DNA from 2 places in the Streptomyces sp. NPDC006435 genome. Region 2 is predicted to be linked to the other one. Evidence: riboswitches for the same ligand, from Rfam matches in the RefSeq annotation. Region 2 holds a riboswitch; the other holds the start of a gene.
What was found. A riboswitch is a leader RNA that binds a small molecule or an ion and turns the genes downstream of it on or off. The one in region 2 is predicted to bind glycine.
Positions count from the first base shown of each region.

Region 1: another riboswitch for glycine. It lies ahead of gcvP (aminomethyl-transferring glycine dehydrogenase); the one in region 2 lies ahead of gcvT (glycine cleavage system aminomethyltransferase GcvT).

Region 1 is NZ_JBEXPY010000047.1:7,946-13,341, forward strand. Features, by position in the region: gene ABZZ04_RS32270 (MerR family transcriptional regulator) at 92-709, shown strand; gene ABZZ04_RS32275 (DNA polymerase IV) at 767-2,227, shown strand; gene ABZZ04_RS32280 (PRC-barrel domain-containing protein) at 2,152-2,520, opposite strand; glycine riboswitch at 2,634-2,730, shown strand; gene gcvP (aminomethyl-transferring glycine dehydrogenase) at 2,925-5,396, shown strand, end outside.
Region 2 is NZ_JBEXPY010000026.1:110,960-116,355, reverse strand. Features, by position in the region: gene glyA (serine hydroxymethyltransferase) at 30-1,289, opposite strand; gene gcvH (glycine cleavage system protein GcvH) at 1,312-1,689, opposite strand; gene gcvT (glycine cleavage system aminomethyltransferase GcvT) at 1,782-2,897, opposite strand; glycine riboswitch at 3,039-3,136, opposite strand; gene ABZZ04_RS24430 (AAA family ATPase) at 3,296-3,979, shown strand; gene ABZZ04_RS24425 (enhanced serine sensitivity protein SseB) at 4,130-4,900, shown strand; gene ABZZ04_RS24420 (enhanced serine sensitivity protein SseB C-terminal domain-containing protein) at 5,075-5,396, shown strand, end outside.

The DNA.
Region 1 (5,396 bases), on a different contig from region 2:
ATTATCACTCGGCGTGCCGAGTGTGGCGATCGTTGACGCACCCCGAGTGACTGCCTACCTTCGAGATGGCAGGTCAAGGACGGAGGTCGGCGTGAGAAGCAGCGGCGACGGTACGGCGGCGGGTGGGCCGTATCCGCAGCAGGGGAGTACAGCCGACCACACCATCGTGCAGCCGGTTCAACCGGCCGCGGTGGCGGGGGACGGCGGGGCATCGGCCGGCGACATCGGCTACCGGGGGCCCACGGCCTGTGCGGCCGCGGGCATCACTTATCGGCAGCTCGACTACTGGGCACGCACAGGGCTGGTGGAACCGAGCGTGCGCCCGGCGTACGGCTCCGGTACGCAGCGGCTCTACAGCTTCCGGGACGTCGTCCTGCTGAAGATCGTGAAGCGTTTCCTGGACACGGGCGTCGCCCTGCAGAACATCCGCACCACGGTGCAGCACCTGCGGGCCCGCGGATTCCAGGACCTGGAGCGGATGACCCTGATGAGCGACGGGGCCACGGTCTACGAGTGCTCGTCGCCCGACGAGGTCGTCGACCTGCTCCGGGGCGGTCAGGGAGTCTTCGGCATCGCGGTGGGCGTGGTGTGGCAGGACGTCGACGTCGCCCTGTCGCAGTTGCACGGCGAGCGTGTGGACACCGGTGAGACGCTGATCGGCAACAACCCCACCGACGAGCTCGCACGGCGGCGCAACCGCGCAGGCTGACCCCGGCACGGCCCCGGACCCGGCGATTGTCAGTGCCGTGGTGCAGCATCGGTTGATGTGAGAACCGTTCCCACCATCCTGCATCTGGACATGGATGCCTTCTACGCCTCCGTGGAGCAGGCGGCGAAGCCGAGCCTGCGCGGCAAGCCGGTGGTGGTGGGCGGGCTGGGGCCCAGGGGAGTCGTGGCTACCGCCTCGTACGAGGCACGGCGCTTCGGGGTCCACTCGGCGATGCCGACCGCGCAGGCGCGGCGGCTGGCGCCGAACGCGGCCTATCTGGTGCCCCGCTTCCAGCTGTACCGGACGGTCAGCAACCAGGTGATGGAGCTGCTCGCGCGGCTCTCCCCGCTGGTGGAGCCCCTCAGCCTGGACGAGGCGTTCGTCGACCTGGAGGCCGGTGGGAGGGCCGACGACACGGCTTCGGCACGGGAGATCGGCGAGCAGCTGCGTACCGCCATCGGCGCGGTCACCGGGCTCACCGGCTCGGTCGGGCTCGCCGGTTCCAAGATGCTGGCCAAGATCGCCTCGGAGGAGGCGAAGCCGAACGGTCTGCGGGTCATCGAGCCGGGCACGGAGCGGGAGCTGCTCGCGCCCATGCCGGTGCGGATCCTGCCCGGGGTCGGCCCCGCCACGGCGGACCATCTGCGCCGCGCCGGAATGACGACGGTGGACGACCTGGTCGCGGCGGGGGAGGCCGAGCTGGTGCGTCTGCTGGGCAAGGCGCACGGCGGCTCGCTCCACCGGATGGCGCTCGGCCACGACGACCGGCCCGTGGTCGCGGAGCGCGACGCGAAGTCGGTGTCGGTCGAGGACACCTTCGACGTCGACCTGCACGACCGGGTGAGGGTCAGGACGGAGGTGGAGCGGCTGGCCGACCGGTGCGTCCAGCGGCTGCGGGGCGCGGGACGGTCCGGGCGGACGGTGGTCCTCAAGGTGCGCCGGTACGACTTCTCGACGCTCACGCGGTCCGAGACGCTGCGCGGGCCCACGGACGACCCCGCGGTGGTCCGTGAGGCCGCCGCACGGCTCCTGGAGGCCGTGGACACCACTGGGGGCGTCCGGCTGCTCGGAGTGGGCGTCACGGGGCTCGCCGACTACACGCAGGAGGACCTCTTCGCCCAGGCCGCGGGCGAGCGGGCCGCGACCGGGGAACCGGCCGGGGAGGCGACGGCGGCGAAGGACGACCGGGCCGGGCCGGCGGACGGCCCGCGACCGGAGTCCCCGGGCACCCCCGAGGGCCCGGCCGCGCGGCACTGGCACGCCGGGCACGACGTGCACCACGACGCCTACGGGCACGGCTGGGTGCAGGGCAGCGGCATCGGGCGGGTGACGGTGCGGTTCGAGGAGCCGGATTCGGCGCCCGGCCGGGTGCGCACGTTCCGGATCGACGACGCGGCGCTGCGGCCTGCCGACCCGCTGCCGCTGGTGCGCGATCCGGCGGACTACTCCTCCTGGCCCGCCAGTCTGCCGAAGTCCCTGTCGGGGCCGACCTCCTCGGGCGGGGAGTCCAGACCGTAGTGCCGGTAGAGCTGGAGCTCCTGTTCCGGCGAGAGATGGCGGCCGACACCGAAGTCGGGCGCGTCCTTGATCAGCGCGCGGTCGAAGGGGACGCGGAGCGTGTCGTCCACGAATTGGCTGGGTTCCAGCGGGACGAACGCGTCCCGGCTGAAGAGTCCGGTGCGTACGGCCGCCCATTCGGGCACCCCGGTGGCGTCGTCGAGGTACACCTCGTCCACGGTTCCGATCTTGGTGCCCCTGCGGTCGAATGCCTTGCGGCCGATCAGGCTGCGCGGATCGATGTCGGTCTGCACGATCCCTCCCACTGGTCGCGGCTACTCCACAAGCACTACAAAAGGGCAGATTCGGGGGGTCGGCCACTCGAGGGTTCGACGAAGAACCCCGCTGGTAGGCTGGTGGCGGCCGCTGACCCCGTGCGGGAGAGTCCTCCGGAACTGATCCGAAGGCGCCGAAGGAGCAAATCCTCCCCGGAATCTCTCAGGCCCCCGTACCGCACGGACGAGGTCACTCTGGAAAGCAGGGCGGGTTCCGTGCGGCCGGGTGCCGGAGCGGTTCCCTTCCTCACCGACGGTGAAAGCCGGCAGGCCGTAGGGCATGCCGGTGAAGCTCTCAGGTTGAGATGACAGAGGGGGAGGCCGTCCGGGCACCCGCGCCGAGGTGCCCCTCGCAGGTCGTGACAGACCAGGAGGCCTCCACCATGACCCCCCGTCGCACCCCGCTCTCCCAGTTGGAGCAGGGCATTCCGTTCGAGCAGCGGCACATCGGCCCCGACGCCGAGGCGCAGTCGAAGATGCTCGCCCAGGTCGGGTACGGCTCGCTGGACGAGCTCACCGCGGCCGCGGTGCCCGACGTCATCAAGAGCACCGAGGCACTCCGGCTGCCGGGCGCGCGCACCGAGGCCGAGGTCCTCGCCGAGCTGCGCTCCCTCGCGGACCGCAACCAGGTGCTGGCCCCGATGATCGGGCTCGGTTACTACGGCACCTTCACCCCGCCGGTGATCCTGCGCAACGTCATGGAGAACCCCGCCTGGTACACGGCCTACACGCCGTACCAGCCGGAGATCTCCCAGGGGCGCCTGGAGGCGCTCCTCAACTTCCAGACCATGGTCGCCGAGCTGACCGGGCTGCCCACCTCCGGCGCCTCCCTGCTCGACGAGGGCACCGCGGCCGCCGAGGCCATGGCGCTCTCCCGGCGCGTCGGCAAGGTGAAGAACGGCGTCTTCCTGGTCGACGCCGACGCCCTGCCGCAGACGATCGCGGTCATCGAGACCCGCGCCGAGCCGACCGGTGTCGAGGTCGTCGTCGCCGACCTGTCCGACGGCATCCCGGCGGAGATCGCCGAGCGCGGTGTCTTCGGCGTGCTGGTGCAGTACCCGGGTGCCTCCGGAGCGGTCCGGGACATCCGGCCGGTCGTCGAGCAGGCCCACGGGCTCGGTGCGATCGTCACCGTCGCCGCCGACCTGCTGGCCCTGACCCTGCTCACCTCGCCGGGCGACCTGGGCGCGGACATCGCGGTCGGCACCACCCAGCGCTTCGGCGTGCCGATGGGCTTCGGCGGACCGCACGCCGGGTTCATGGCCGTGCGAGAGAAGTTCGCCCGCAGCCTGCCCGGCCGCCTCGTCGGCGTCTCCGTCGACGCGGACGGCAACAAGGCCTACCGGCTGGCCCTGCAGACCCGCGAGCAGCACATCCGCCGCGAGAAGGCGACCAGCAACATCTGCACCGCGCAGGTGCTGCTCGCCGTCATGGCCGGGATGTACGCCGTCTACCACGGCCCGGACGGGCTGCGCACGATCGCCCGGCGCACCCACCGTTACGCGACGATCCTGGCCGAGGGCCTGCGTGCCGCCGGTGCCGACGTCGTGACCGGCGCCTACTTCGACACCCTCACCGTGCGCGTCCCGGGCCGGGCCGCGGAGGTCGTCGAGGGCGCCCGCGAGCGCGGGGTCAACCTGCGGCTCGTCGACGCAGACCTGGTCTCCCTCGCCTGCGACGAGACCACCACCCGTGAGCAGATCGCCGCCGTCTGGGCCGCCTTCGGCGTCGACGGGGACATCGAGGCGCTGGACGCCTCCGCCGCCGACGCGCTGCCCGAGGGGCTGCTGCGCACCGACGAGATCCTCACCCACCCGGTCTTCCACCAGCACCGTTCCGAGACCGCGATGCTCCGCTACCTGCGCAGGCTCGCCGACCGGGACTACGCGCTGGACCGAGGCATGATCCCGCTCGGCTCCTGCACCATGAAGCTGAACGCGACCACCGAGATGGAGTCGATCACCTGGCCCGAGTTCGGCGCGCTGCACCCCTTCGCCCCGGCGGAGCAGGCGCAGGGCTTCCTCACCCTCATCCGTGAGCTGGAGGAGCGACTCGCCGAGGTCACCGGGTACGACGCGGTCTCCATCCAGCCGAACGCGGGCTCGCAGGGCGAGTTCGCCGGCCTCCTGGCCGTACGGGCGTACCACCGGGCCAACGGCGACGACCAGCGGACCATCTGCCTCATCCCGTCCTCCGCGCACGGCACCAACGCCGCCAGCGCCGTGATGGCCGGCATGAAGGTCGTCGTGGTCAAGACCGCCGACGACGGCGAGGTCGACGTCGAGGACCTCCGCGCCAAGATCGAGAAGCACCGCGAGGAACTCGCCGTGCTCATGATCACGTACCCGTCGACGCACGGCGTGTTCGAGGAGCACGTCGCCGACATCTGCGCCGAGGTGCACGACGCCGGCGGCCAGGTGTACGTCGACGGCGCCAACCTCAACGCGCTGGTCGGCCTCGCCCGGCCGGGGCGGTTCGGCGGCGACGTCTCGCACCTGAACCTGCACAAGACCTTCTGCATCCCGCACGGCGGCGGCGGCCCCGGCGTCGGCCCGGTCGGCGTGCGCGCGCACCTCGCCCCGTACCTGCCGAACCACCCGCTCCAGCCCACGGCGGGCCCCGAGACCGGCGTCGGACCGATCTCGGCCGCTCCGTGGGGCTCGGCCGGCATCCTCCCGATCTCCTGGGCGTACGTCCGCCTCATGGGCGGGGAGGGCCTCAAGCGCGCGACGCAGGTCGCCGTGCTGGCCGCCAACTACATCGCCAAGCGGCTGGAGCCGCACTACCCGATCCTGTACAACGGCCCGGCCGGTCTGGTCGCGCACGAGTGCATCGTGGACCTGCGACCGATCTCC
Region 2 (5,396 bases):
TTCCGGCGTGTTACCAGAACTTGTCCGGATTACTTCAGACCGGAGTACAGCGGGAACTTCTCGGCCAGCGCGACCACACGGGCCTTCAGCGCGTCCGCGTCGTAGGACGGCTTGAGCGCGGCCGCGATGATCTCCGCGACCTCGGTGAAGTCCTCGGCCCCGAAACCGCGGGTGGCCAGGGCCGGCGTGCCGATCCGCAGACCCGAGGTGACCATCGGCGGGCGCGGGTCGTTCGGGATGGCGTTCCGGTTGACCGTGATGCCGATCTCGTGCAGCCGGTCCTCGGCCTGCTGGCCGTCCAGCTCGGAGTTGCGCAGGTCGACGAGGACCAGGTGCACGTCCGTGCCGCCGGACAGCACGGAGACGCCGACCTCGGTGACGTCCGGCTGCACCAGGCGCTCGGCGAGGATGCGGGCACCCTCCAGGGTGCGCTGCTGGCGCTCCTTGAACTCCTCGGAGGCCGCGACCTTGAAGGAGACCGCCTTGGCCGCGATCACGTGCTCCAGCGGGCCGCCCTGCTGACCCGGGAAGACCGCGGAGTTGATCTTCTTGGCCAGTTCCTGCGTCGACAGGATGACACCGCCGCGCGGACCGCCGAGGGTCTTGTGCGTGGTGGTGGTGACGACGTGGGCGTGCGGCACCGGGTTGGGGTGCAGACCCGCGGCCACCAGACCGGCGAAGTGCGCCATGTCGACCATCAGGTACGCGCCGACCTCGTCCGCGATCCGGCGGAACGCGGCGAAGTCCAGCTGACGGGGGTACGCGGACCAGCCGGCCACGATCAGCTTCGGCTTGGACTCCTTGGCCAGCCGCTCGACCTCGGCCATGTCCACGACGCCGGTCTCGTCGACGTGGTACGGGACCACGTTGTAGAGCTTGCCGGAGAAGTTGATCTTCATGCCGTGGGTCAGGTGACCGCCGTGGGCCAGGTTCAGGCCCATGATCGTGTCGCCCGGCTTCAGCAGCGCGAACATCGCGGCGGCGTTGGCCTGCGCGCCGGAGTGCGGCTGGACGTTCGCGGCCTCGGCGCCGAACAGCGCCTTGATCCGGTCGATGGCGATCTGCTCGACGACGTCGACGTGCTCGCAGCCGCCGTAGTAGCGGCGGCCGGGGTAGCCCTCGGCGTACTTGTTGGTGAGGACGGAGCCCTGGGCCTCCATGACCGCGACCGGAGCGAAGTTCTCCGAGGCGATCATCTCGAGGGTGGACTGCTGTCGGTGGAGCTCGGCGTCGACGGCGGCGGCGACGTCCGGGTCCAGCTCGTGGAGGGAGGAGTTGAGAAGCGACATCAGATGGTCCCTTGGGGTCTCTTTAGTTGCCGGAGAACTCGGTGTACTCGTCGGCGGAGAGCAGGTTCCCGGGCTCCTCCGCGACGCGTACCTTGAACAGCCAGCCGCCCTCGAAGGGAGCGGAGTTCACCAGCGACGGGTCGTCCACGACGTCCTGGTTGAACTCGGTGACCTCGCCGGTCACGGGCGAGTACAGGTCGCTCACGGACTTGGTCGACTCCAGCTCGCCACAGGTCTCGCCCGCGGTCACCGTGTCACCGACCTCGGGGAGCTGGGCGTAGACGACGTCGCCGAGCGCGTTGGCGGCGAACTCGGTGATGCCGATCGTGGCCACACCGTCCTCGACGGCCGACAGCCACTCGTGCTCCTTGCTGTAACGCAGCTGCTGGGGGTTGCTCATGACCTGAATTCTCCTGTACGCGGGGGAGTGCTGATGAACGGTGGTCTTAAGAAGTGAGACGCGAATGCGTCACTTTCGGGGAAGCGCGGATGTCACTTCTGGCGCTTGTAGAAGGGCAGTGCCACGACCTCGTACGGCTCGTGGGTGCCCCGGATGTCCACTCCGACGCCCGCGGTGCCGGGCGTGGCGTGCGCGGCGTCCACGTACGCGATGGCGATCGGCTTGCCGAGGGTGGGCGACGGGGCGCCCGAGGTGACCTCGCCGACGACCTGGCCGTCGGCGACGACGGAGAAGCCGGCGCGGGGCACCCGGCGGCCCTCGGCGATCAGCCCGACCAGCTTGCGCGGCGGGGCGGTCTCGGCGCGCTCGGCGGCGGCCTCCAGGGCCTTGCGGCCCACGAAGTCGCCCTCCTTCTCGAACTTCACGACCCGGCCGAGACCGGCGTCGAACGGGGTCAGCGCCGTGGTCAGCTCGTGCCCGTACAGCGGCATGCCGGCCTCCAGGCGCAGCGTGTCGCGGCAGGAGAGCCCGCACGGGATCAGGCCGCGGGAGGCGCCGGCCTCGGTCAGCGCCTTCCACAGCTGCTCGGCGTGCTCGGGGGCGACGAACAGCTCGAAGCCGTCCTCGCCGGTGTAGCCGGTACGGGCGATCAGCGCGGGGACACCGGCGACGGTGCCGGGCAGACCGGCGTAGTACTTCAGGTTGTCCAGGTCGGCATCGGTGACGGAGGCCAGGATGGCGGGGGACTCGGGGCCCTGGACGGCGAGCAGCGCGTACGCGTCGCGGTCGTCGCGGACCTCGGCGTCGAAGCCGCCGACCCGCGCGGTCAGCGCGTCCAGCACGATCTGGGCGTTGCCGGCGTTGGCGACGACCATGTACTCGGTCTCCCCGAGCCGGTAGACGATCAGGTCGTCCAGGATGCCGCCGTCCTCGGCGCAGATCATCGTGTAGCGGGCGCGGCCCGTGGCGACGGTGCCGATGTTGCCGACCAGCGCGAAGTTCAGGAAGGCCGCGGCCCCGGGGCCGGTGACGGTGATCTCACCCATGTGCGACAGGTCGAAGAGACCGGCCCGGGTGCGGACCGCGTTGTGCTCGTCGCGCTCGCTGCCGTAGCGCAGGGGCATGTCCCAGCCGGCGAAATCGGTCATGGTCGCACCCAGCGAGCGGTGCAGGGCATCGAGGGCGGTGAGGCGGGGGGCGGTGCTCATGGATGTGACTCCCGGGGCATGACGACGAGGACGATCCCTCCCCATCTGTCATCGGAACCTGAGAGGTTCGCCGGGAGCCCCTGAACGGGGTCGGCTTGCACCTTGGGTGGAGCCGCAGAGCGGCCCGCTTTTCAGATCTGCCTCATCCGCACGGTACGGGGCCTGAGAGATTCAAGGGAGGAACTTGCTCCTTCGGCGCCCGGCACACGCGGTGACCGGAACTCTCCCGCGCGGATTCAAACGGCCTGTATGTAGTTGGCGGGGTCATCATCGCACGCATCGGGCCGGAGTGGGGCGTCGGTCCCCCTCGGGATTCGACGGCGCGGGCAGTTGTGCCGCATTACCTTTTCTTTACACTTCAGGGGCATACGTGGGGTGACCCGTACAGGGGGAGGGTGATGACGTTGCGGCGATACGCGACGACCGCGGGCATCGCGCACGGAGCGATGCCCGCACAGCCGGGAGCCCCGGCCAGGGAGGCGCTCGGCCCGCACGCGCCCGTCGTGCGGGACCTGCGGGAGCGGACGGGGGGCGGTCCGCGCGCCCTGGACTTCGCGCCGGGCGACGTGGTGGTGGTGTCCGGGCTGCCGGGCAGCGGCAAGTCGACGCTCATCCGGCGGGCGGTGACGACGGCGCGCGCGATCGACTCGCAGGACACCCGCGACCGCTGGGCGGGGATGATGCCCCGCTTACTCCCGTACGCCCTCTACCGCCCGCTCGTCCGCGCCGCCCACTACTGGGGGCTGCGGCGGGCGCTGCGCTCGGGGGAGTCCGTCGTCGTCCACGACTGCGGGACCCAGTCGTGGGTGCGCGGCTGGCTGGCCCGTGACGCCCGGCGCCGGGGCCGCGGCCTGCACCTGGTCCTGCTCGACGTCACGCCGCTGACGGCACGGGAGGGCCAGCGGGAGCGCGGGCGAGGAGTGTCCGGCTACGCGTTCGCCCGGCACCGCAGGGCCGTGGCCCGGCTGCTGAGGGCCACCGAGACCGGCCTGCTGCCGCCCGGCTGCGCCTCGGCGGTGCTGCTGGACCGGGAGGCCGCGGGGAGGCTGGACCGGATCGGGTTCACCGAGCCGGGGAGCTGAGCGGCCGGAAGGGGCCGGGACGGCCGGAGGGGACGGGGCGGCGGGGGAGGGGCACCGCCGGGCCGGTCGTCCGGGTGTTCGAGGGGCCGGGGTGGTCGCGGCGGCGGGCGTTAACCTTCTGCCGGAAGGCTCGGGCAAGAAGGGGAAGCAGTGGACATTCCGGCGCAGGTCCAGTCCCATCCGCAGGGCGGATGGCCGGCCAACGAGCTCGAAGAGGTGCTGATGGCCTCGGTGGGCAGCCCGGAGGCGGGCGGACGGCTCGTCGAGGTGCTCGGACGCAACCAGGTCTGGGTGCCCCTGCCCAACGGCGGCGGACCCGACTCCCCGGCCCTCGACCTGCCGACGGTGGAGATCGACGGCGCCCCGTACGTCCCCGTCTTCAGCTCCGAGCAGCAGTTCCTCGCCTGCGTCGGCGCCCACATGTCCTTCACCGTCGCGCCCGCCCGCGACTTCGCCCGCGGACTGCCCCCGCAGCTCGGCATAGCCGTGAATCCGGGCGGCGCGGTCGGGATGCCGCTGCCGCCGCCCGCCGTGGCCGAGCTCTGCCGGGCCGGACGCACCCCGCTGGACGGCCCGGCCAGCGGCGGCCGGGTCCGGCTGTACGAGCCGGACTGGCAGGAGGAGCCCGTCGACTTCCTCTCCGCGGCGGCCGGCGAGTTCGAGGAGAGCGGCGTGGTGCTCACCGCGCGCCGGGCCCTGGCCAGCATCGAGGGCGAGGACCCCGTCCTGTTCATCGGCGTCGAGTTCTCCACCTGGGACGGCGCGGGCCGCAACGCCCCGATGGACGCCCTCGGCCGCGCTCTCGGCCGGGTCGAGGTGCCCTGGTCGGTCAATCTCGTCCTGCTCGACGTGGCGCAGGACCCGGTGGGCGACTGGATGCGGGAGAAGATCCGGCCGTTCTACCAGCGGGCGGAGCGCTAGGGCGGGTTCCTGGGGCCCCGGACCGGACCGCGCGGCTCCGGCCCGTGGTGTCAAGCCGGTGTCAGGACCGGCGCATAAGCTGGTTTCATGGCTGGTGCCTCGGCATCGTGCCGCGCCCAGATGCCCGGGGCGCGGCGGGCCGACACAGTGGAGTCGAAGAGGGGCGGGACCAAGGTGAGTGCGTCAGGCACCGCGGCGGCCGGGCAGGTCGAGCACATGCTGCGCCAAGTGACGCCCGGGCGCTACGACGCGTACGAGGCGCTTCTGCAGGCCCTCGCGAACGACCGGGTCTGGATGCTCCTGTGGCACGGCGCGCCGGGCTCGCCCGACGCCCAGTACGGGAACATGGAGGTCGACGGTCTCGGCTACGCCCCCTGCGTGACCTCCGCGCAGGAGCTCTCGGCCAGCGGCTGGAACCGCGCCCACGAGGTGGTCACCGGCAGCGACATCGCCCGCGCCCTCTTCCCGGACCGATGGGGCATCTGGCTCAACCCGC